DNA from 4 places in the Exiguobacterium sp. s35 genome. Region 2 is predicted to be linked to each of the others. Evidence: predicted binding sites of a transcription regulator. Region 2 holds the regulator's gene; each other region holds the start of a gene.

Region 1 (5,427 bases), on a different contig from region 2:
TTCCTCAAGTGGTTGAAAGACGAGGGGATGATGGTGACACTGAACCTGCATCCCGCCGACGGGGTCCGTGCGTTTGAAGATCAATATGCATCGATGGCTGAGGCGATGGAGGTCAATCCGGAATCGGGGGACCGCATCCCGTTTGATTTCTCAGACAAGCGATTCATTCAAGCGTATTTTGAACAGATGCATCACCCACATGAAGCGGACGGCGTTGATTTTTGGTGGATCGACTGGCAACAAGGATCGACGTCGAAGATGGAAGGACTCGATCCGTTATGGATGCTGAATCATTATCACGCCATCGATATCGCCCGTGACGGCAAGCGTCCACTCATTTTCTCTCGATACGCAGGACCGGGAAGCCATCGTTACCCAGTTGGATTCTCGGGAGACACGATCATCTCGTGGGCATCACTCGCCTTCCAGCCTTATTTCACGGCAACAGCCACAAATATCGGCTACGGATGGTGGAGTCATGACATTGGAGGGCATCATCGTGGTAAAAAAGACGATGAGCTCGCCGCGCGTTGGGTCGCATATGGGGTGTTTAGTCCGATCATGCGTCTCCATTCGACGTTCAGTACGTTCAACGGAAAAGAGCCTTGGCGTTTCGGAATGGAAGCCGAACAGTCGATGAAACGATTTTTACGACTGCGCCACCAACTCATTCCGTACTTGTATACGATGAACTATCGCAATCATGCCGACTCATTGCCGCTCGTGCTACCGATGTATATCGAACACCCTGATGACGACGTGGCTTATGAGGTGGCGAATCAGTTTTATTTCGGAAGTGAACTCATCGTCTCCCCGATCGTTACGCCGATGGACCGACAGCTTCACGTCGCCAGTGCGAACGTGTGGTTGCCAAAAGGAGAATGGTTCGACTTCTTCACGGGACATCGTTATGAAGGGGACAAGTCGATTCGGGTGTTCCGTGGACTTGAGGAACAACCGGTCTTCGCCAAAGCCGGTGCGATCATCCCGATGATGCCGCATGCACCGCATGCGAACGATACGGGGAATCCGAGTGATCTCGAAGTACTCGTATTCCCAGGTGCCTCGAACACGTTCACGATGTATGAAGATGACGGGGAGAGCCGAGATTATGAGAACGGGTCGTCGCTTGAAACAACGTTCACGCTCGATTGGGAAGCGCGTACGCTCCACATCGAGACGTCGGGTGATTTGACACTCGTGCCGGCGGATCGGACGTTGACGATTCTTGTCCGTGGGGTCGTCGGGGAAGGGGACTATGATGCGGAGACGCAAACGTTACACATCCCACTCGGTGAATGGAAACAGGAACAGACCGTGACACTTCCTGTCGAAGTGACGCAGAACGCACATCGACTCGACCGTCTCTATCGGTTCTTAGACCGTGCTGAAATCGCCTATGATTTAAAAGATCGCCTGTATCAGATGGCGACGACAAAGACACGTCTCGAGGCATGGTTGTTTGACCTTCATGCGTTAGAACTCGAGCGTGATTTGCAGGATGCACTGTTGGAACTCATGCTGGACTGAAAAAGGGGGGCGACCCCCTTTTGTCATGTCAGAAAACTGTCGGAATTAGAAAGCGCTTTCAATAAAAATCCCATTATACTGAGGATAGAAGAGTAGAAAAGAGGGGATGCACATGCGACACATGTGGACGATTGAAGATTTACGGCAGTTGACGCTATTCGCGACATGTCCGAGTCGAACGCTTGAACAGCTGATTCCGCACGTCTATTGCCGAACGTATCGGAAAGGGCAACTGTTGTTCATGGAAGGGGATCCGCGAGAACGTGTCTATTTCTTGATGAGCGGTTACGTCAAACTCGAACGGATGAACGAGAATGCGACCCATCATTATGCCGACTATGTGAAACCGAAACAATTTTTTCCTTACAACGGTTTATTCACGGGGGAAGACTATCGTCATACGGCCGAGGCCGTGACGGACATTGAGGTCATCTATATCCCGACGGATCGATTTGAACGGTTCGTGTCCACGCAGTCGAGCATGTTGCTCTATATCATCAGCCAGATGAACCGGATTCTCGATCTGCATGAGCGTCGTGTCCAAGAAATCATCACGCCAAGCGCGAAAGAGCGTGTCATCAATACGCTCCATTTCTTAATTGAAGATTTAGGAGAGCCTGACGAACAAGGCGTTCGTGTCCGCTGCCCATTCACTGCGATCGAACTCTCTCGTCTGTCCGGAACGTCCCGGGAGACGGTTTCGACGATTTTAGCCAAACTCCGAAAAGAAGATGTGCTTCGCATGGATGCCCATCAACTCGTCATCGGGCATCCTGAATATTTTGAACAAGACAGCGATTGACGCCACTCAGATGAGGGCGTCTTTTACATACTCAAACGAGCGGAGCGTTCGCTTCAAAACGTAGCATATTGTATAATTAGTGATGAATCTCACAAAGCAATGGAATTGTAAATAGAGAAAGGATGAATGCAGTGAAACGACTGCAAGCCCTTGCTTTCGCTGAAAGAAGTCATATCATCGGACTTGTGTTGTCTGCGATCATGATTGGACTATCGATTTTAGCGCAAGCGTATTTAATCGTCGACATCGTCGACCGAATTTTCTTGAAAGATGAATCATTCGAAGCCATCCTTCCGGCATTGGTGTGGCTCGTTGTCGCTTTGTTGGCGCGAGCACTCTTCGGCTACGTATCGGGACGAATCGGTGCGAGTTTGTCCGAAAAAGCAAAACAGGCATTACGCCTACAATTGTTGGATCGGTATGCCACGAGCCCGGTCGAATCGTCCTTGACAGGTCAGTCCGGGAAAAAGGTCAGCGTGTTCATGGATGCAGTTGATGAGGTGGACGCTTACTTTAGCCAATACTGGCCACAAGTCATCCAAACATCGATCATCCCGCTTCTTATTTTGGTCGTTGTCTTCAGTCAACACTGGATCTCAGGAGTCATCATGATGGTGACGGCACCGTTTATCCCGCTGTTCTTCATCATCATCGGGATTGCGACCCAAAAAAAATCGGAAGAACAAATGGAGAAGATGAACCAATTTTCCGGTAAGTTTTTAGATGTGTTACAAGGATTGACGACGCTCAAGCTTTACAATCGCACCGAGCAAGAAGCGAAGGCGATTGAGAAGAGTAGCCTCGACTTTCGGGATGCGACGATGGTCGTCTTAAAGACGGCGTTCTTATCGGGACTCATGCTCGAATTTATCTCGATGCTCAGTACCGGTGTCGTGGCGTTAGAAGTCGCGTTACAGATGGTCGTTTGGGAGAACCTGACGTTCTTCTCTGGCTTCTTGATTCTCGTGTTGGCGCCAGAGTATTATTTGGCGATTAAAGATTTAGGAAGTGCCTTCCATACGGGACGTGGAAGTATGGGTGCGGCAGAAAGAATCTTTGACGTATTAGACGCCCCAGATGATCGCATCGAATGGGGATCGAAGTCACTTCGTTCACGGACACCGGACCTTGAGCTGGAAGATGTATCTTTCGAATATGCAGGTGGACGCTTTGCGCTTCAGCCGTTGAGCGGTCGGATTCCTTCTGGCACCCACCTGGCCTTAGTCGGCGCAAGCGGGTCCGGGAAGACGACAGTGCTCAACGTCATTTCCGGACTCTTGCAAGTGAAGTCGGGACGCGTCCTCGTGGACGGTGAGCCACTTCATTCGTTTGACGAGTCCGTCTGGTATGGAAACATTGCCTATATCTCACAAAACCCTTATCTATTTGCCGGGACGCTTGCCGATAATATCGCGTTAGGCGAAGAAGGCGACGAGCTCGCGTTACGAGAAGCAGCAGATGCGGCAGGACTTTCTGAGGTGATCGACCAGTTACCGAATGGAATCTGGACGGAGCTTGGAGAAGGCGGGTTCGGTCTGTCAGGCGGTGAGCGACAACGTCTCGCACTTGCCCGAGCGTTCTTTAAACGACCAGGCATCCTACTGTTTGATGAACCGACGACAGGTCTCGATTTGAAGACCGAGCAGATTGTGAGACGTTCAATCGCTGAGCTGTCGAAAGAGGCAACGTTAATCACGGTGGCACACCGTCTGCATACAATCAAAGAGGCAGATATGATTTGGTTTATGGAGGATGGGAAGCGCATCGCAGAAGGGACGCATGACGCGTTGCTCGCTGTTCCAGAGTATGCGGAACTATTTGCGCTTCAGAAAGGGGTGAGCCGATGAACTCGCTTTGGACAATCACAAAATGGATGATGCGTGAGAAGAAAGATATCCTTCTCTCCATCTTCTTTGGATATGCAGCTGGGATCGCGGCGGTCGCCTTGTTTGCGGCAAGTGGATACCTCGTATCACGTGCGGGTCTCGTCCCGCCGCTGTATGCGCTCATGGTACCTGTCGTCCTCATCAAACTGTTCGGGGTCATTCGGGCAGGCAGTCGTTATCGGGAGCGTCTCGCGTCACACCGAGCAACGTTTACGATTTTGAGCGAGCTACGTGTCCGTTTTTATCGACAACTTGAACCGCTCGTCCCGTCGATTTTTGCGAAATATCGGAGCGGGGATTTACTTGCACGTGTCGTCGGAGACGTCGAGAGTCTGCAAAACTATTTCCTTCGTGTGTTTTATCCGCCGATCATACTCGTGCTTGTTTTCTTAAGCACCATCTTTTTTGTCACGTTCTTCTCGTTTGCGGTCAGTGTATGGATCCTACTCGGTGTACTCGTCACTGGATTCTTGATTCCACTTGGCTTTGCTCGGATTCGTGCTTATCATGACGAGACGATTCGCGCATTGCGCGGGGATGTATCGATTCAATTGACAGAAATGATGTACGGATACCGAGATTTGAAGCTTCATCATCAACTCGACCGGACGAAGCAGGCCGTCTATACACGAAGCGAGCGATACATGGAAGCAGAGCGGAAAGACACGACGAACCAGTTTTTCAACTCCGCGCTCGTCGTCGCTGCCTCTTTACTCGTCTCATGGGGTGTCTTGGCGATTGGGGCATATCAAGTGGTAGAGGGAGACTTGAACGGGTTGTTCTTGGCGATGCTCATCATGATGTCGCTCACAGCATTTGAGAATACGACACCGATGGCCGTGTTCCCGGGTCATTTTGCTGACAGTAAGCAAGCCGCTGATCGATTGTTTGAAGTGACGGAACCGAGTGAAGCGATTGAGGCGCTTGAAGCGAAACGACAGGACGTGACCTTCACGATGTCCCCATCGATCTCATTTGAGCATGTTCGCTATCGCTATCCGGACACGTATCGGAACGTGATCGACGATGTCACGTTACACATCCCGAGCGGTTCGAAGACGGTCATCGTCGGGCCGAGCGGATCTGGGAAGTCCACGTTACTTCAACTTTTATTGGCGTTCGTTCGAACAGAAGATGGAACGATACGATTAGATGATCAATACTTAAATGATTTGAAACAGACTGCAATCTGGCAGCATGCGAGTGTCG
Region 2 (5,427 bases):
GTCGATGACACGGTTCGCGTCGGACAAGTTTTGTTGTTCCTGATCGTAGTAGCCGATCTCGACGCCGGTCCCGTAGCGAATCTCGCCAGTCAGGGCGGCTTGCTGTTTCGTTAACACTTTAAGTAATGTCGACTTACCGACTCCGTTCGGGCCGACGAGGGCGACCGATTCACCGCGTTGTAGCTGGAAGCGAAGATGTTGGGCGATTGCGTCCTCATATCCGATGGCGAGGTCACTCGCGCTCAATACATCGTTTCCGCTTTGGCGTTTGATGGAGAAGGAGAGGACGGCACTGCGCTCGTCACCATCTGGAGCATCGAGGCGGTCGACTTTCTCGAGACGCTTCCGCACGCTTTGCGCACGTTTCGTCGTCGTCGCTCGGGCGATGTTTCGCTGAATGAAGTCCTGCATCTTGGCAATCTCTTCTTGCTGCGACTCAAACTGCTTCTTTTCTTGTTCGTAGAGGGCGGCCTTCTGTTCAAGATACTTTGTATAGTTCCCGACGAAGCGACGACTGCGGTGACGCGACAGCTCGTAGACGACCGAGACGACACGGTCGAGGAAGTACCGGTCGTGGGAGACGATGAGGACGGCACCTTTATAGCCGCTCAAGTACTTCTCAAGCCAGGCAAGCGTCTCGATGTCCAAATGGTTCGTCGGCTCGTCCAAGATGAGTAGGTCGGGACTTTGAAGGAGCATCTTCGCCAAGGCGAGGCGTGTCCGTTGTCCACCGGAGAGTGTGTCGATGCGACGCTCGAAATCGTCCGGATAGAAACGCATTCCGTGGAGGACCGAGCGGATCGTTGCTTCATATTGATATCCGCCACGTTCTTTGAACGTATGCTGCTCTTCATCATAAGAAGAGAGGAGACGTTCGTACGCCGCAGCGTCATTTAAAATCCGTTCCGAGCCCATATCTGCTTCCATGCGACGGAGCGTCTTTTCTTGCTCGATTAAGCCCGTGAAGACGGTGAGCATCTCGTTCCAAATGGTCTCATCGGATTCTAGCCCTGAGTCTTGGGCGAGATAGCCGATCGTGACGTCTTTCGGCTTCATGATGTCCCCAGAGTCATAGTTATATTCACCAGCGATGACCTTCAAAAGCGTCGACTTACCGGCCCCGTTACGACCGACGAGGGCGACGCGTTCGCCTTCTTGGATTTCGAGTTTTACGTTTTCTAAAATCGGCTCAACGCCGAAGGATTTGGATAAGTTATTGACTTGCAGTAGGATCAAGTGAAAAAACCCCTTTCTCTCTATTTAGTATACTGTATTTTTCAGCGATTTTAGGTATATTCGTTGAGTGGTCATGTGAATTCGTTTACAATCAAGGTGTATGAAATTCAGATTCGTTTGTAACGTGTCGTAAAAAGGAGGCTCTTTCCGTTGAGTCAAAACGAACCAAAGATTCCACAAGCGACAGCCAAACGGTTGCCACTATACTATCGATTTATTCAAAGCCTGCATGCGTCAGGGAAACAACGTGTCTCTTCAGCAGAACTGAGTGAGGCGGTCAAGGTCGATTCGGCTACGATTCGCCGTGATTTCTCGTACTTCGGTGCGCTCGGTAAAAAGGGATATGGCTATAACGTGCAGTATCTGTTAGACTTTTTCCGAAAGACACTGAATCAGGACGAGATTACGAATGTCGCCTTGGTCGGGGTCGGTCACCTTGGGACGGCATTCGTCAACTATAACTTCCTTAAAAACAATAACACACATATCGTCGTCGGGTTCGACGCAGACGAGACAAAAGTCGGCACGACGATGTCAGGCGTCCCAATTCATCACGTCGATGAGATGGAACAGATTATGGAGCAAAACAAGATTGACGTCGCGATTTTGACGGTACCTTCTGCCTATGCGCAGTCCGTCGCAGACGACTTGGTGCGTTTCGGCATCAAGGGCATCTTGAACTTCACACCGGCACGACTTACCGTACCGGACACGGTTCGCGTTCATCACATCGATTTGTCGATTGAGCTGCAGTCACTCATTTACTTTATGCAACACTATCCAACCGCTGAGGGGGTCCATCAATAATGGAATTACTAGCATCATCACTCGTCGTCGGAATTCCGGGTGGGGCGAGTCTATTCATCATCGCCATCATCGCGCTCATCATCTTCGGACCAAAGAAATTACCGGAGTTTGGTCGCGCGGCCGGACAAACGCTTCGTGAGTTCAAAAATGCAACGAACGGCATGATGAACGAGCACGACGAGAACGACAAGAAAGCTATCGAAAAGAAAGAGCAGTAAGCCATGAATCATCAACCTGATCAAGAGCGGGAACTTACCGATCACTTGACAGAGCTGCGAAGACGACTGATGCTATCTGCATTTGTCGTCTTTGCCTTCTTTTTGATGGCTTTGCCGAGTGTCAAATATGTACTCGCCTACTTGCAAGAAGATCTCGTCGAACGCGGGCTCGAACTGAACGCCTTTGGGGTCGCGGACCCGCTGATGATTTACTTGAACTTGGCGCTCATCATCGGCCTGATTGCGGCGAGCCCATTCCTACTGTATCAAGTGTGGGCGTTTGTCGCACCCGGTCTGCATCCGAATGAACGGAAAGGCACGCTTGCCTACATCCCGATCATCTTTGGATTGTTCTTGATCGGTCTTGCGTTCGCCTACTACTGGTTGTTCCCGCTCGTCCTCGATATCTCGACGGACCTCGGGCAAGACCTCGGACTCGAACAAATCATCGGAGCCAACAATTACTTCACGTTCTTGTTGCAACTGACGATCCCGTTCGGTCTATTGTTCCAATTGCCGGTCGTGACGATGTTCTTGACCCGGATTGGTGTCGTGACACCATACTTCTTATCGAAGATTCGTAAGTATGCGTACTTCGCGCTATTCGTAGTCGCGGCATTCATCACACCGCCGGATTTGACATCGCACCTTATGGTATCGTTGCCACTCTTCTTCCTATATGAAATCAGTTTATCGATTTCACGCGTCGCCTACAAAGGAGTGCTACGTCGGGAGAAAGAAGCGATGGTGCAAGAACAGATGGATTTAATGAAACAGATGAATGAGAAATAAGCATCGTTCCGTAAATGGGACGATGCTTTTTTATGTGCACTACACTATAGTTCAATTGGAAGTTCATACTGTTCAAATTTTAGACACTTTTACGTGAAATAGTGAGCATAGTCATTGAATCCTATATTGTGAAATAGTACACTAAGGTCAAGAAGTAAATGTGATGTTTATCACAATGTGAAAAGAAACGTACTGTCTAACATAAAAGGAGAGACGACTCATATGAAAATCGCAGTCATCGGATGTACACACGCAGGAACAGCAGCTGTCAAAGGGTTACTCGCAAAGCACGACAATCTCGACATCACCGTTTACGAGCGGAACGACAACGTCAGTTTCCTCTCGTGTGGGATTGCGCTCCACGTCGGTGGGGTCGTCCAACGTGCAGAAGAATTATTCTACTCATCTCCACGTGAACTTGAAGAACTCGGAGCGACAATGCGCATGAAACATGACGTCCTATCCATCGATGCCGAAGCGAAGACGGTCCACGCCAAAAACCTCGAGACGGGAGAAGACGTGCATGACACGTATGACCGCTTGATCGTCACGACAGGTTCATGGCCGATCGTTCCGACGCTCCCAGGAATCGAAATGAATGGAATCGAACTTTGTAAAAACTATGCGCACGCACAACGCATTATCGAGCGGGCGACAGACGCGACGAAGATTGCCGTCATCGGGGCGGGGTATATCGGGGTCGAACTCGTCGAGGCGTTTGAAGCATACGGTAAACATGTCACATTCATCGACAGTGCCGACCGTATCTTGAACAAATATCTCGACAAGTCGTTCACGGATCAATTGGAAGCGGATATGACAAGTCGCGGAATCGACCTCGAACTTGGTCAGACGGTCGAGGCATTCCGTGGAACGAGCGGAAACGTCACACATGTCGTGACAGACAAAGGTGAATTCGAGGCGGACCTCGTCATCTTGTGTGTCGGATTTCGTCCGAACACAGGACTTTTAGAAGGACAGGTCGACATGCTCGGAAACGGTGCCATCATCGTCGATGAATATATGCGCACGAGCAACCCGGACATCTTTGCGGCAGGCGACAGCTGTGCCGTCTACTACAACCCGGCGCGTACACACGCCTATATCCCACTTGCAACGAACGCTGTCCGCATGGGAACGCTCGTCGCAGAAAACATGATGCAGCCTCGTGTCCGCTATCAAGGGACACAAGGAACGTCAGGACTACGACTCTATGACTGGAACATTGCGTCATCTGGTCTGACAGAAGAAGCGGCAACACTCTTCGGACTCGACGTAGAAAGTGTCGTCATCGAGGATGCGTATCGTCCGGAGTTCATGCCGACCGCAGAGAAAGTTGAATTTAAACTCGTCTATGAGACAGGGACACATCGCATTGTCGGAGGACAAGTGTTGTCGAAAGCGGATTTGACACAAGCGGTCAATACGCTCTCTCTTGCGATCCAAAACGAGATGACGATCGAAGAGCTCGCATATGTCGACTTCTTCTTCCAACCGCACTACAACAAACCATGGCACTTCTTGAACAGCGGTGCGCTTGAAGCGATGAAAGACAAAGTGAATGCCTAACAAAAAAACGCGGAAGCTAAAAGCTTTCGCGTTTTTTTATAGATAGTGTGGTTCATCCTTCATCAAATTGGCAAGTAAGATGTAGATGAGAAAGTTTGCTGGCAAAAAGACGAATAAGAGACGAATCCCAAAAGAAGAGATATTCACATATTCAGCAATCCCGCCACATACTCCGGCAATGGAACGGTCGGTCGCCGACTTTCGAAAGGTACGTTGCATAGCAAATCTCCTTATGAGTTGATATGAAAATTTTACCATATGAGCTCACGAAAAAGCGCACCGAATCAATTGGTGCGCTATTGTTTATTTTAGAATGTCGACGAGTTCATCAAGTACTTGGTTGGCAGAAAGGACACCACCTGATGTGTTCCAAATGTCATCACTGACCTCTGTCACTTCACCTGATTTGACGGCATCGAGGTCTTTCCATAACTGGTTCGACTGCCATTCTTCTGCTGTTTTTGATCCGTCTGCTCCGCCGTATGTGAAGTAGACGATATGGTCGCCAGCCATCTCTGGAATGCGTTCCATCGTGATTTCTTCAGCAAACTCGGTACGATCTTGCGAAGCTGGGCGTTTTACCCCGACATCTCCTAAGATGACACCCGAGAAGCTATCCGTGAAGTAAATACGTGACGCGCCAGGAAGGAAGCGGACGACAGAGAGTTCTTTGTTCACGGCGTCTCCGAGTTCAGCTTTCGTATCTTCGACGTGCTGATCGTAAGCAGCTAACACTTCGTTCCCTTCTTCTTCAAGGTTGAGTGCGTTCGCATAAAGGGCGAAGTTTTCTTGCCAATCTCCTTTG
Region 3 (5,427 bases), on a different contig from region 2:
GAGAGGTGGCTTTTTCACTGCCTCACCCTCAAGATGTCGACATGAAATGTATATCCATGTAGGAGGAAAAGAAAATGACGAACAAACTTCAAGTATCAAAACGAGAATTACGCCCACGGTCACTGCGTACGAAGTTGCGTAAGGAAGGCAAAGCGTTAGGCGTCGTCTACGGATACAAAGTAGACAGCACTCCAATCGTATTTGACGAGATGGACCTTCGTAAAATTCTTCGAGACCACGGTGACAATGCCTTGATTGAACTCCATTTCGATGGAAACAAAATCAATACGCTCGTGCACGGATCGGAAACAGACCCGTTCACAAACTTCTATCAACACGTCGAATTCATGGCTGTGAAGATGGATGAAGAGACAGAAGTCGAAACGGATATCGTCCTTGTTGGCGACGCGAAAGGCGTCAAAGAAGGCGGATATCTCGCTCAGTCGCTCTATAAAGTGACGGTCGCTGCGACACCTGCCAACATCCCTGAACGCATCGAACTTGACGTGTCAGACCTCGAAATCGGTGACTCGGTGACGGTAGCAGATCTTCCAGAAGATAAATCGTACACGATTGTCTCGGAACCAGATATGCACATCGCCTCTGTGAATGAGCCGGTTGCTGAAGAAGAGGAAGAAGCGACTGAATCAGAGGAAGGTTCAACTGAAGAAGCTTCTGAAGAATCTTCTGAAGAAACAGAAGAATCGACTGAAGATAAAGAATAAGAGTTGCATACGTGTCTGTAACAGTGACACGACTCAATTGAGAGGAGCATTGTCCCGAGATGGGGCGATGCTCCTTTGTTTGATTGTCCAAATAAATCTGAACTTTATACTTTTAGGTCAAACGGATAAATCATAATCACTTGAACCAAAATATTACAAATTAACATTACTTCAATGTGATGATAGGTATAAATGCGGTAATACATATAAAAGTTTATTTCTTGAGAGGATGTATGATGAAGTTTTATAAAATTGATAGACAAACTGATAAACGAATTACAAAATTTAATTTGGAATTTGTGATATCACAGGTCATACAAACTGAAAAAGGGTCTAATATAGGATGTATACATTTAAAACCAGGTAGTGTCATCGGTTATCATCAAACAGTTGTACCCCAACTTACTTCTTCTCGTCATGGTGCCGAGGGTTACATTAGAGGCGAAAAAGATGAACATTTTAAGGTTCGGGCAGGAGACACAATTTTTTGGACGAAAGAGGAATGGCATGAAACGAAAGCAGGTGGAGGATTAACGGATATCGAAATTGAAGAATTAGATCCCTCAATCGATATGACTGAGATATAATTTTTATGAAACTTAGACGATTTGAGGTAAGAGTGGGGGAGAAGACTGTATATGTCACATCTATATATCGATTTAAGTAACGTTACTTCCACCAAAGAACTACATCAGTTATTAAAAGAAAGTCTTCATCTTCCTGATCATTACGGAAAAAATTGGGATGTGATTACTGATGTGGATTTTATAACTTTTCCTGAACGTATCACGTTTATCGGGTATTCTTTGCTTGAAACGAAGTTAAGTGAAGATGCTAAGTACTTAAAAATGTGCTTAGAAGAGTATGATGAAGAACATTATGTTTCACATTGTCATTTTGTTTTCTTGTAATCTAATTTGCTTACTAATATATAAAACTAGTCTATAAGAGAGTAACCATTTTACAATCACTAATTTTTCAATATAACTTTTATAGTCCCCGACCATCATAAGAATAAATAGAAAAAACAGCTGATTTAAATTACAAGGTCTTTAAACTGAAAAATCAAAGGTGATCACTATGCAGGAGCTTACAATTATTGAAAGGAAGCGTCTATTAGAGCATCTTGAAGATAATTATTTCATTATAGGTGAAATTAAAAAGGTTTATGAGATCACTAGTTATGATGATTTAACTATTAACGATAATCAAAAAGCTTTAATTGATTTTTTGGTTTACCAAAATGTATATCCAATAGTCATGACATTTATATTATCTAAAAATATAAGTCAGGATAATGAGATGGTTGAAAAAATGGATTCAAGGAAAATTAAATATTCTATGAACTATTGCTCTGAGGATGAGAATTCTTTTTATTACTGCAATGCAAAAGTAGAAAACGAAAAAGATCTAAGGTTTTTGATTAACGAAACGTACTGGATGCCTGCTCAAAATGGGTTTTATAACATTATCTTTAAAGATAAATTGAATTTCACTTTAAAAAAATATGGTAAGTGGCTGTTCTCTAGAACTCAAGTTGTACCTTCAATTGATATGAGTATACCAACTTCTTTTATTAAAATAGATGGAGATGGACTTGGGTTTATTTTATTTTCTAATGAAAAAAAATATGAATCTATTGAAGAATTGACAAAGAATTTACCTCAAAAATTTTACATTGATTATTTAAACGAAAATGAATTATGAGTGCTTCAATTTGATCATGTTTTAACGCATAGTCCTGTTACGACTGAGATTCATTTCACAAAAATTAGAATCGGAAAGGAATATCACTGATAAAATTTTTACTATGTCTTAATCGCAATCGTCGACCAAGAGACAGTTAATTAACATTTAATTGAACAATCATGGAATACAGTGATTGCAGAAGAGCATTACAAGGCAATTCATAAACTTGAGTGAGGTGTATAATATGTCATTGAAATCGATACAATCGCTTTTACCTGTTAAAGAAAAGGAAATCCTGTTGGATCAGGTCGAAGGGTTGAATAGATATCTTTGTATTCTACCGAACGATGAGTTAGAAAGTCAGTTTGGAGATTTAGAAGATTTTAAAAACCAGAGCTTTGCAGTTGTGGGCTATGAAGATATGCTAGGAGATTTTGTAGGGGTGGACTTAATGAGTGGGCAACTTTTGATTGTTAATCATGAAACGTTTCATGTAGAGGAAAGATTGAATGTAACATTTGATGAACTCATGAAGAAGGATTAATCACTTATTCGAACTATTGTTTTCTAAAGATTTGTCTTGTTATTCTCTCGAAAATCGAGAGAATTTTTGTTTGTCACAAATCCGCCATATGTAAACGATTACGATGTGAACACTCTGTCAATTCCTTCTAGAGGTGATTGCCAACAGAGACTGTACAGTTTATATTGTTAATGATTTCACATATTAGAACTGATACTTTCCTATTTAATTATTCAGAAAGAAGGGTTTGTGACATGGCATCAATGGAAATCCATGCACTCGAATCATTACGGAAAAAAGCACAGGCTTCCTCGCAAATGATTCATTATCGTCCAATGGAATACTTTTTACGGGCAATGTTAGCCGGAATCTTTATCGGCTTTGCTTCAATCTTCACGTTGAAAGTCGTCAACGGCATGTATTTAGCGGAATCACCGTTTACGACACTCATCGGGGGCTTCTCTTTCGGGATTGCGCTCGTCATGATCATTTATGGGGGAGCGGAGTTGTTCACGGGGAATACGATGTATTTCACGACGTCGACGCTTCGCGGTTATACGACGCTCAGTGATACGATGCTCGTCTGGTTGCTCTGTTTTGTCGGGAACGCACTCGGGGGAATCCTATTCGCCTTACTACTCGCACCGACTGGTGTCATCCAAGAACTTGGCATGAACAACTGGTTGTTCTCAGTCGTCGAGGGCAAAATGCATCACACGACGGTTGAAATTTTCTTCCGTGCCATCTTCTGTAACTGGATGGTCTGTCTCGCTATTTTCTTACCGAAACAAATGAAAAATGAATTCGCTCAAATCTTCTCGATGATTTTCCTTGTCGCGGTCTTCTTCGCTTCAGGATTTGACCACGTCATCGCCAACTTCGTCTTGTTCGCCTTGACGCTTGTCGTCCCACACCCTGAGACGATCAGCATGGCAGGTGCAATCCACAACTTGATTCCTGCGACGTTCGGTAACATTATCGGCGGTGCGCTCTTTATGGGAGCCATCTACACATGGCTCAACTCGAAAGGTCTTCGTGAGGCACAAGAATTAGAGGAAGAAGTCGAATTAAAAGTCGTGAAAGCTGCTAAATAAATGATGTTTGTCACATATAACGTAGAGCCTTGTCCCATCGAAGACGAGGCTCTTTTTTGTCGTATGCGCACATGTAAACTGTCACAATATTGACTCGTGACCTTCCAAAAAAAAACGTGTCATAATCTATATATAGGATTTTAAAAACAATTTAAACTGTTTTTAATCCATATATAGTGAGGTGAGGGGTATTGAAATTACTACGGTTGTATGAGGACGTATGCGTCTTACCAGACCAAGACTTAGTACAAGAGAATGCGAACGTTGACGGGAAGTCCCCGCTCGGGAAATTAGCACGACTCTCTTCAGAAGTATCGAAAGAATTGTCGCAGACATATTTGATGTCGGAACGGTCAAAGCAAGCCGTCACTGATAACTTTTTATACGTGCACGACGCGGACTATTACATCACAGGATCGACGACATGTTGTCAAATTCCACTCGGTCAATTGTTGAAAGACGGTTTCCATACAGGACATGGGACGATTCGGTCCCCGAAAGACATTCGCTCCGCCATGGCGCTCGCATCCATCATCCTACAAGCGAATCAAAATATGCAACATGGGGGGCAGGCTTTTCCGATGTTTGACGTCGACTTAGCACCGTATGTCGAGAAGACATATAAGCGTCAACTTAGCCGACTCCAATCGTTACCTGTTGACTGGGACGAGGCGCAATTGGAGACACTCGCAGAAGAAGAGACGATTTCGGCGACGTATCAGGCGTGTGAGGCGTTCATTCACAATGCGAACTCGATGCACTCACGAGGTGGCGGGCAAGTACCTTTCGTTTCAATCAATTATGGGACGGACACATCAAAGTGGGGACGTATCCTCATTCGGGAGTTACTCCGTGCCACAGAACGTGGGTTAGGGAACGGAGAGACACCGATTTTTCCGATTCAAATCTTTAAAGTGAAGGAAGGTATCAACTTCAACGATGGTGACCCGAATGTCGATCTCTTCCGTGAGGCGTGCCGCGTCACAGGCAAACGTCTCTTCCCGAACTTCTCTTTTATCGATGCCCCGTTCAATGCCACGTATTATGACGGGACACACGAATCAGAAGTGGCATACATGGGTTGTCGTACGCGAGTCATGGGAAACCGGCACGGGGAGGAGACGTCAATCGGACGAGGCAACCTGTCTTTCTCAACACTCAACCTGGTGAAGATGGCACTCGTCTCCGAGTCGCTTTCGGACTTCTATCGAATTCTCAACCGATATATCGACATCGGGATTGAACAGTTGATCGAGCGATTCGAGTATCAATGTACGCGTCGCGCTGAAGAATTTCGTTTTCTTTACACACAAGGGGTCTGGCGTGGCAGTGAGCAGTTACATATACAGGATGAAGTCCGAGACGTATTGAAACAAGGAACGCTCTCACTCGGTTT
Region 4 (5,427 bases), on a different contig from region 2:
GGTTGCTTCGTGCCCCTGAGAAACCTTGGCCGCTTCAACCTGACACGCTTACGACCGATTATGCGTACGCTGAATCACTTGCGGTCTATGAGAAAGACCCGAGGACGTACTTGATTCGCTCCAACCAAATCGTTACGAAAGAAGGGCGAGTCACCGGAATCGAAACGGAACGAATGACGAAAGTGGTCAACCCAGATGGTCAAGCGACATTCTTCGTAGAAGAAGACTCGATGGAGATGTACCCTGCGGACCTTGTCCTCGTCGCAATCGGATTTGAGCGTCCGGAGCACGAGTTGAGAAAGATTGGTGTCGAGAAGACGAAAGATTTTCATACAGCAGTGGACAACGTCTTTGTCGCTGGGGATGCGAAACGAGGTCAAAGCTTAATCGTATGGGCAATTCGAGAAGGACGAGAAGTGGCGGAAGTGGTCGATGCGTATCTCGATACTTGCAAGACCGTCTTAAAAACCTCATCATAAAAAGGAGCGACTGCCGTCGCTCCTTATCTTTTGTTTAGGAGGAGTTTTATGTTCACCGAAATCCTCATGTATACGGGAATCTGGTTTATTCTCATCCTGATTTTATTAGGGACCATTTATTCACGACGGAAAAAATGATCAAAGCACCATCGCGGCAATCACACCGAAGATGATGAGTGGAATGTTGTAGTGTAAGAACGTTGGCCAAACAGTTTCGCGAAGGTGATCGTGTTGACCGTCAGCGTTCAATCCACTCGTAGGACCGAGTGTCGAGTCACTCGCAGGACTTCCGGCGTCACCAAGAGCACCTGCAGTCCCGATGATAGCAATCGTCGCCTCGACAGAGAAGCCGTACTGTACACAAAGCGGTACGAAGATCGCCGCAATGATTGGAACGGTTGAGAAACTCGACCCGATTCCAAGTGTGATGACGAGTCCGACGAGTAACATGACGAGAGCTGCAATCATTTTAGAATCACCCATCAAATTGCTCGCGCCATTGACAAGTGGATCGATTGCGCCTGTTTCACGAATGACAGCTGCAAATCCACTAGCGGCAATCATGACAAAACCGATAAATGCCATCATGCGCATCCCGCTCGTGAAAATGTCATCGGCTTCTGACCATGGGATGAGGCGGAAGAGAGAAAGCAAGATCAATCCTGTCACCGCCGATGCAATCATCGACTCCGTCTGCAATTGGACGATGAGGACGATTAGAACAACGACGAGCGTCATGATCATCTTGAAACCACTCATTTGACGAACTTCATAATCAGTTGGTCCTAGTGCGATTGTTTCGTACGAACGCGGTTTCCGGTAGTGAATGAACGCGGCAATCAAACCGACGACCATCCCTAACGCTGGGATTCCCATAATCGAGACGATGTTGACGTCTCCGACAGCCAAACCGTTCGCTTCGACGTTTGCAATCAAAATTTCGTTCAAGTAAATCCCGCCGAACCCGACAGGTAGCAACATATAAGGTGTCACGAGACCGAACGTCAAGATGGTTGCGACGAGACGGCGATCTAATTTCAATTCATTGAATAAGACGAGTAACGGCGGAATCACGATCGGAATAAAGGCGATGTGAATCGGAAGCACGTTCTGTGAGCTGATTGACAACAATAAGAGAAGCGACAATAAGAACGCTTTGACATAACTCACGCGTTTGCCTGATACGTCACGACCTGACATCGCGATCAACTTCTCAGCTAAGACGTCCGGTAGACCCGTCTTCGATAATCCGACGGCAAATGCACCGAGAAGTGCGTAACTAAGGGCGATGCTCGCTCCGCCGCCAAGACCGTCGCTGAAAGCGGTCAACGTATCGTTAAACCCAAGCCCTCCAACAAGCCCTCCGACTAGCGCAGCTAATATTAAGGACAATACAATGTGCACACGACTGATGGCGAGTGCAAACAAGACGATAACAGCAAGTAGTACTGCGTTCATATTGATCCAACACCTTTCACATTTTCTTTCTCTTGGTATCACTTTAATATGATAAAGACTTTTTGAAATTTAACATATGACGTGACCCTTGTCAAATCGAATATGAAAAAAGCGATAACTCGTGAAAGTTATCGCTGGCATGTTACATGTCGACGTTGTGATAGACTTGGCGCACATCTTCCAAGTCTTCGAGAACATCGATTAATTTTTCAAACTGTTCTTTCGATTCGTCATCGAGCGATACCTCATTTTGTGGAAGCATCGTCAACTCCGCCACGGCAAACTCTTCAACCCCAGCAGCCTTGAACGCAGTCTGAACAGCATGGAACGCTTCTGGCTCGGCATAGACGATGACCGTCTCATCTTCCTCGATGACGTCACGGACGTCAAGGTCGTGTTCCATCATCAGTTCAAGGACGTCATCTGCCGACATTTGGTTCACACCGATGACTGCTGTCGCATCAAACATGTACGCGACCGAACCGCTGACACCCATGTTTCCTCCGTTTTTACCGAATGCGGCACGGACTTCAGATGCTGTACGGTTCACGTTATTCGTCAACGTATCGACGATGACCATCGCACCGTTCGGTCCGAATCCTTCATAACGAAGTTCATCGAAGTTTTCCTCGTCGCCACCTTTTGCCTTATCGATGGCGCGATCGATGATTGCACGAGGCACGTTATACGTTTTCGCACGCTCCACAACGAACTTTAATGACTGGTTCAACTCAGGATCAGGTTCCCCTTGACGGGCGGCCACATAAATCTCGCGACCGAACTTCGCATAGACGCGACTCGTGTTAGCGTCCTTCGACGCCTTCTTCTCTTTAATGTTGTTCCATTTACGACCCATTACATGTCATCTCTCTTTCCATTTGTACGTAGATTCATTACAGATTATATAAGAAGTTGCGTGAATTGACGAGAGAAGTTTTACTCGTCACCTTTATCCATCTTCTCAACAATCTCGGTGAGCGTCTTCAGACTGTCAATGAGTCGATCGGTTTCATCTTCATTTAGAAAGGCGAGACGTTCCTCGAAGAGTCTGCGGAACGAGTCTCTCCGTTCGAGTAAAATACGTTCACCTTTCTCTGTCAACTGATTCCAAATGACCCGACGATCCCGTTCGTCCGGTACGCGTGTGATATAGCCCTCATTCAATAGTTTCGTGATGAGCGGGGTGACGTTCGGCGGTGCGATGGAGAGTGTCTCGCTAATTCGACCGTTCGTGACAGCCCCCTCGTCCTCAATCAACATCAATAGATGGAAATGAGAGAAGTTCAAATTCGGGATTTGTGGAAAATCAGATCGACGTAGCAGTTTACGACGAATTAAAGGGATCAGTTTGACGAACTGGTCCGCTGCATCTTGTTTCGGCATAGTAGATTCACTTCCTAGTTAGGTTCTACTTTCATTATACACGAGTTAGGTGCAGTTGAACCTAAAAACGGGTTGATGTGACGATTGATACAGCATAGAAGAGATACAACAGACACAATTGATGTAAGCGTTTACATTGATAGTGACTTACATTTTCATGAAAACGCATTCGATTTTACTGAGGACGCATATAAAAATCAAGAGCTATCAACAAAAGGCGAAAAAATATTGTGAAAGAGTTCACATTGTTGTCACCCACAAAATCTGAAAAACATTGTATTCTATGAATGTGAAGGAAAGCACAATCTCTTGAAAGCAGTCATCACATTGTGTCTTCCATCAAGTCAATATGTTCATTAAAAGCTCTCAATTATGAGGAGGAACCTAACATGGCAGTCAAAGAGAAAGCAAAAGTGGAAACTACGGCAGAACAAATGGTGGATACGCTCGTAGCGGGTGCACACGTCGCACTCGATACGTTGATGACGTTCGACCAAGAGAAAATCGATCATATCGTACAAGCGATGGCGCTCGCTGGACTTGAGCAACACGTCGCACTTGCGAAATTAGCACATACAGAAACAGGTCGCGGTGTCTTTGAAGACAAGATGATCAAAAACATCTTTGCGACAGAATATATTTACAACTCACTCCGTGGAGAAAAAACGGTTGGCGTCCTTGAAGACGATGTTCAAAACGGAATCACATACATCGCGGAACCAGTCGGTGTCGTCGCTGGGGTCACACCGGTCACAAACCCTACATCGACCACGATGTTCAAAGCAATCATCGCCATCAAGACACGTAACCCAATCATCTTCGCGTTCCACCCATCGGCTCAACAATGCTCAAGTGAAGCTGCACGTGTCCTTCGTGACGCAGCGGTAGCGGCAGGTGCTCCTGAAAACTTGATCCAATGGGTTGAAGTTCCATCGCTCGACGCAACAAAAGCACTCATGAACCACCCTGGTGTGGCAATGGTTCTTGCGACTGGTGGGGCAGCGATGGTCAAATCCGCTTACTCGACTGGTAAACCAGCACTCGGTGTCGGACCTGGTAACGTACCGGCCTATATCGACAAGACTGCGAAAGTGAAACGTGCCATCTCTGACGTCATCCTTTCAAAAACGTTCGACAACGGTATGATTTGTGCGTCGGAACAAGCGATCATCGTCGACCAGGAAGTATACGAAGAAGTGAAGGCCGAAATGACGGCACTTGGTTGCTACTTCTGCTCACCTGAAGAAAAAGCAAAACTTGAAACACTCGTAATCCGCACGGACACATGCGCGGTTAACCCGGAAATCGTAGGGAAGCCAGCAGCGTGGATCGCTGAAAAAGCAGGACTCAAAGTACCAGCTGATACGAAAATCTTGATTGCTGAACTTGAAACGGTCGGCGCAACTGAACTTCTTTCTCATGAGAAATTGAGCCCGGTTCTCGGTGCTTATAAAGTACAATCGCGTGAAGAAGGATTCGCCATCGCTGAAAAAATGCTCGAAATCGGTGGTCTTGGTCATACAGCAGTCATCCACTCAACAGATGACGATGCGATCCTCGAATTCGGTCTTCGCATGAAAGCTTGTCGCATCATCGTCAACTCACCTTCAGCACATGGTGGAATCGGTGACCTTTATAACGAAATGACACCATCACTCACGCTCGGTTGTGGGTCTTACGGTAAAAACTCCGTCTCAGAAAACGTGACGGCGAAACATCTACTCAACGTGAAAAAGGTGGCGAGACGTCGCGTGAATATGCAATGGTTCAAAGTACCTGAAAAAATCTATTTCGAGAAGAACTCAGTACAGTACCTTCAATCGCTCACAACGAAAAAACGGGCGATGATCGTCACTGATGAAATGATGGTCAAACTCGGATTCGCTGACAAAGTTATCAAAAACTTGCCTGCAGGCGTCGAGTATCGCATCTTTGACCAAGTCGAACCAGACCCATCTGTTGAGACGGTCATGAACGGTGCCGAAGCGATGCGTCACTTCCAGCCAGACATGATTATCGCACTTGGTGGAGGTTCACCGATGGATGCTGCGAAAGGGATGTGGCTCTTCTACGAACGTCCAGAAGAGAAATTCTCAAACCTTCGTCA

The links. The regulator Rex, encoded in region 2, represses fermentation and respiration genes when NADH is low (regulators of the CRP and FNR family bind a similar motif). The targets are predictions, from matches to a motif close to TTGTGAAATATTTCACAA.
Region 1: cydD (thiol reductant ABC exporter subunit CydD) is a predicted target of Rex. The motif match lies at 2,410-2,427, and genes of this name have one in related genera.
Region 3: KNO75_RS03270 (formate/nitrite transporter family protein) is a predicted target of Rex. The motif match lies at 3,123-3,140, and genes of this name have one in related genera.
Region 4: adhE (bifunctional acetaldehyde-CoA/alcohol dehydrogenase) is a predicted target of Rex. The motif match lies at 3,549-3,566, and genes of this name have one in related genera.

What each region holds. Positions count from the first base shown of each region.
Region 1 is NZ_JACSKI010000001.1:1,938,213-1,943,639, reverse strand. Features, by position in the region: gene KNO75_RS09840 (glycoside hydrolase family 31 protein) at 1-1,530, shown strand, start outside; gene KNO75_RS09835 (Crp/Fnr family transcriptional regulator) at 1,643-2,332, shown strand; gene cydD (thiol reductant ABC exporter subunit CydD) at 2,455-4,179, shown strand; gene cydC (thiol reductant ABC exporter subunit CydC) at 4,176-5,427, shown strand, end outside.
Region 2 is NZ_JACSKI010000004.1:11,018-16,444, forward strand. Features, by position in the region: gene KNO75_RS13215 (ABC-F family ATP-binding cassette domain-containing protein) at 1-1,236, opposite strand, end outside; gene KNO75_RS13220 (redox-sensing transcriptional repressor Rex) at 1,387-2,043, shown strand; gene tatA (twin-arginine translocase TatA/TatE family subunit) at 2,043-2,261, shown strand; gene tatC (twin-arginine translocase subunit TatC) at 2,265-3,053, shown strand; gene KNO75_RS13235 (FAD-dependent oxidoreductase) at 3,276-4,622, shown strand; gene KNO75_RS13240 (PspC domain-containing protein) at 4,659-4,841, opposite strand; gene KNO75_RS13245 (ABC transporter substrate-binding protein) at 4,926-5,427, opposite strand, start outside.
Region 3 is NZ_JACSKI010000001.1:627,382-632,808, forward strand. Features, by position in the region: gene KNO75_RS03245 (50S ribosomal protein L25/general stress protein Ctc) at 75-725, shown strand; gene KNO75_RS03250 (cupin) at 962-1,312, shown strand; gene KNO75_RS03255 (barstar family protein) at 1,364-1,636, shown strand; gene KNO75_RS03260 (hypothetical protein) at 1,806-2,432, shown strand; gene KNO75_RS03265 (hypothetical protein) at 2,659-2,958, shown strand; gene KNO75_RS03270 (formate/nitrite transporter family protein) at 3,201-4,031, shown strand; gene KNO75_RS03275 (anaerobic ribonucleoside triphosphate reductase) at 4,223-5,427, shown strand, end outside.
Region 4 is NZ_JACSKI010000001.1:672,891-678,317, forward strand. Features, by position in the region: gene KNO75_RS03465 (glutamate synthase subunit beta) at 1-479, shown strand, start outside; gene KNO75_RS03470 (Na+/H+ antiporter family protein) at 618-1,937, opposite strand; gene KNO75_RS03475 (YebC/PmpR family DNA-binding transcriptional regulator) at 2,080-2,793, opposite strand; gene KNO75_RS03480 (MarR family winged helix-turn-helix transcriptional regulator) at 2,874-3,320, opposite strand; gene adhE (bifunctional acetaldehyde-CoA/alcohol dehydrogenase) at 3,710-5,427, shown strand, end outside.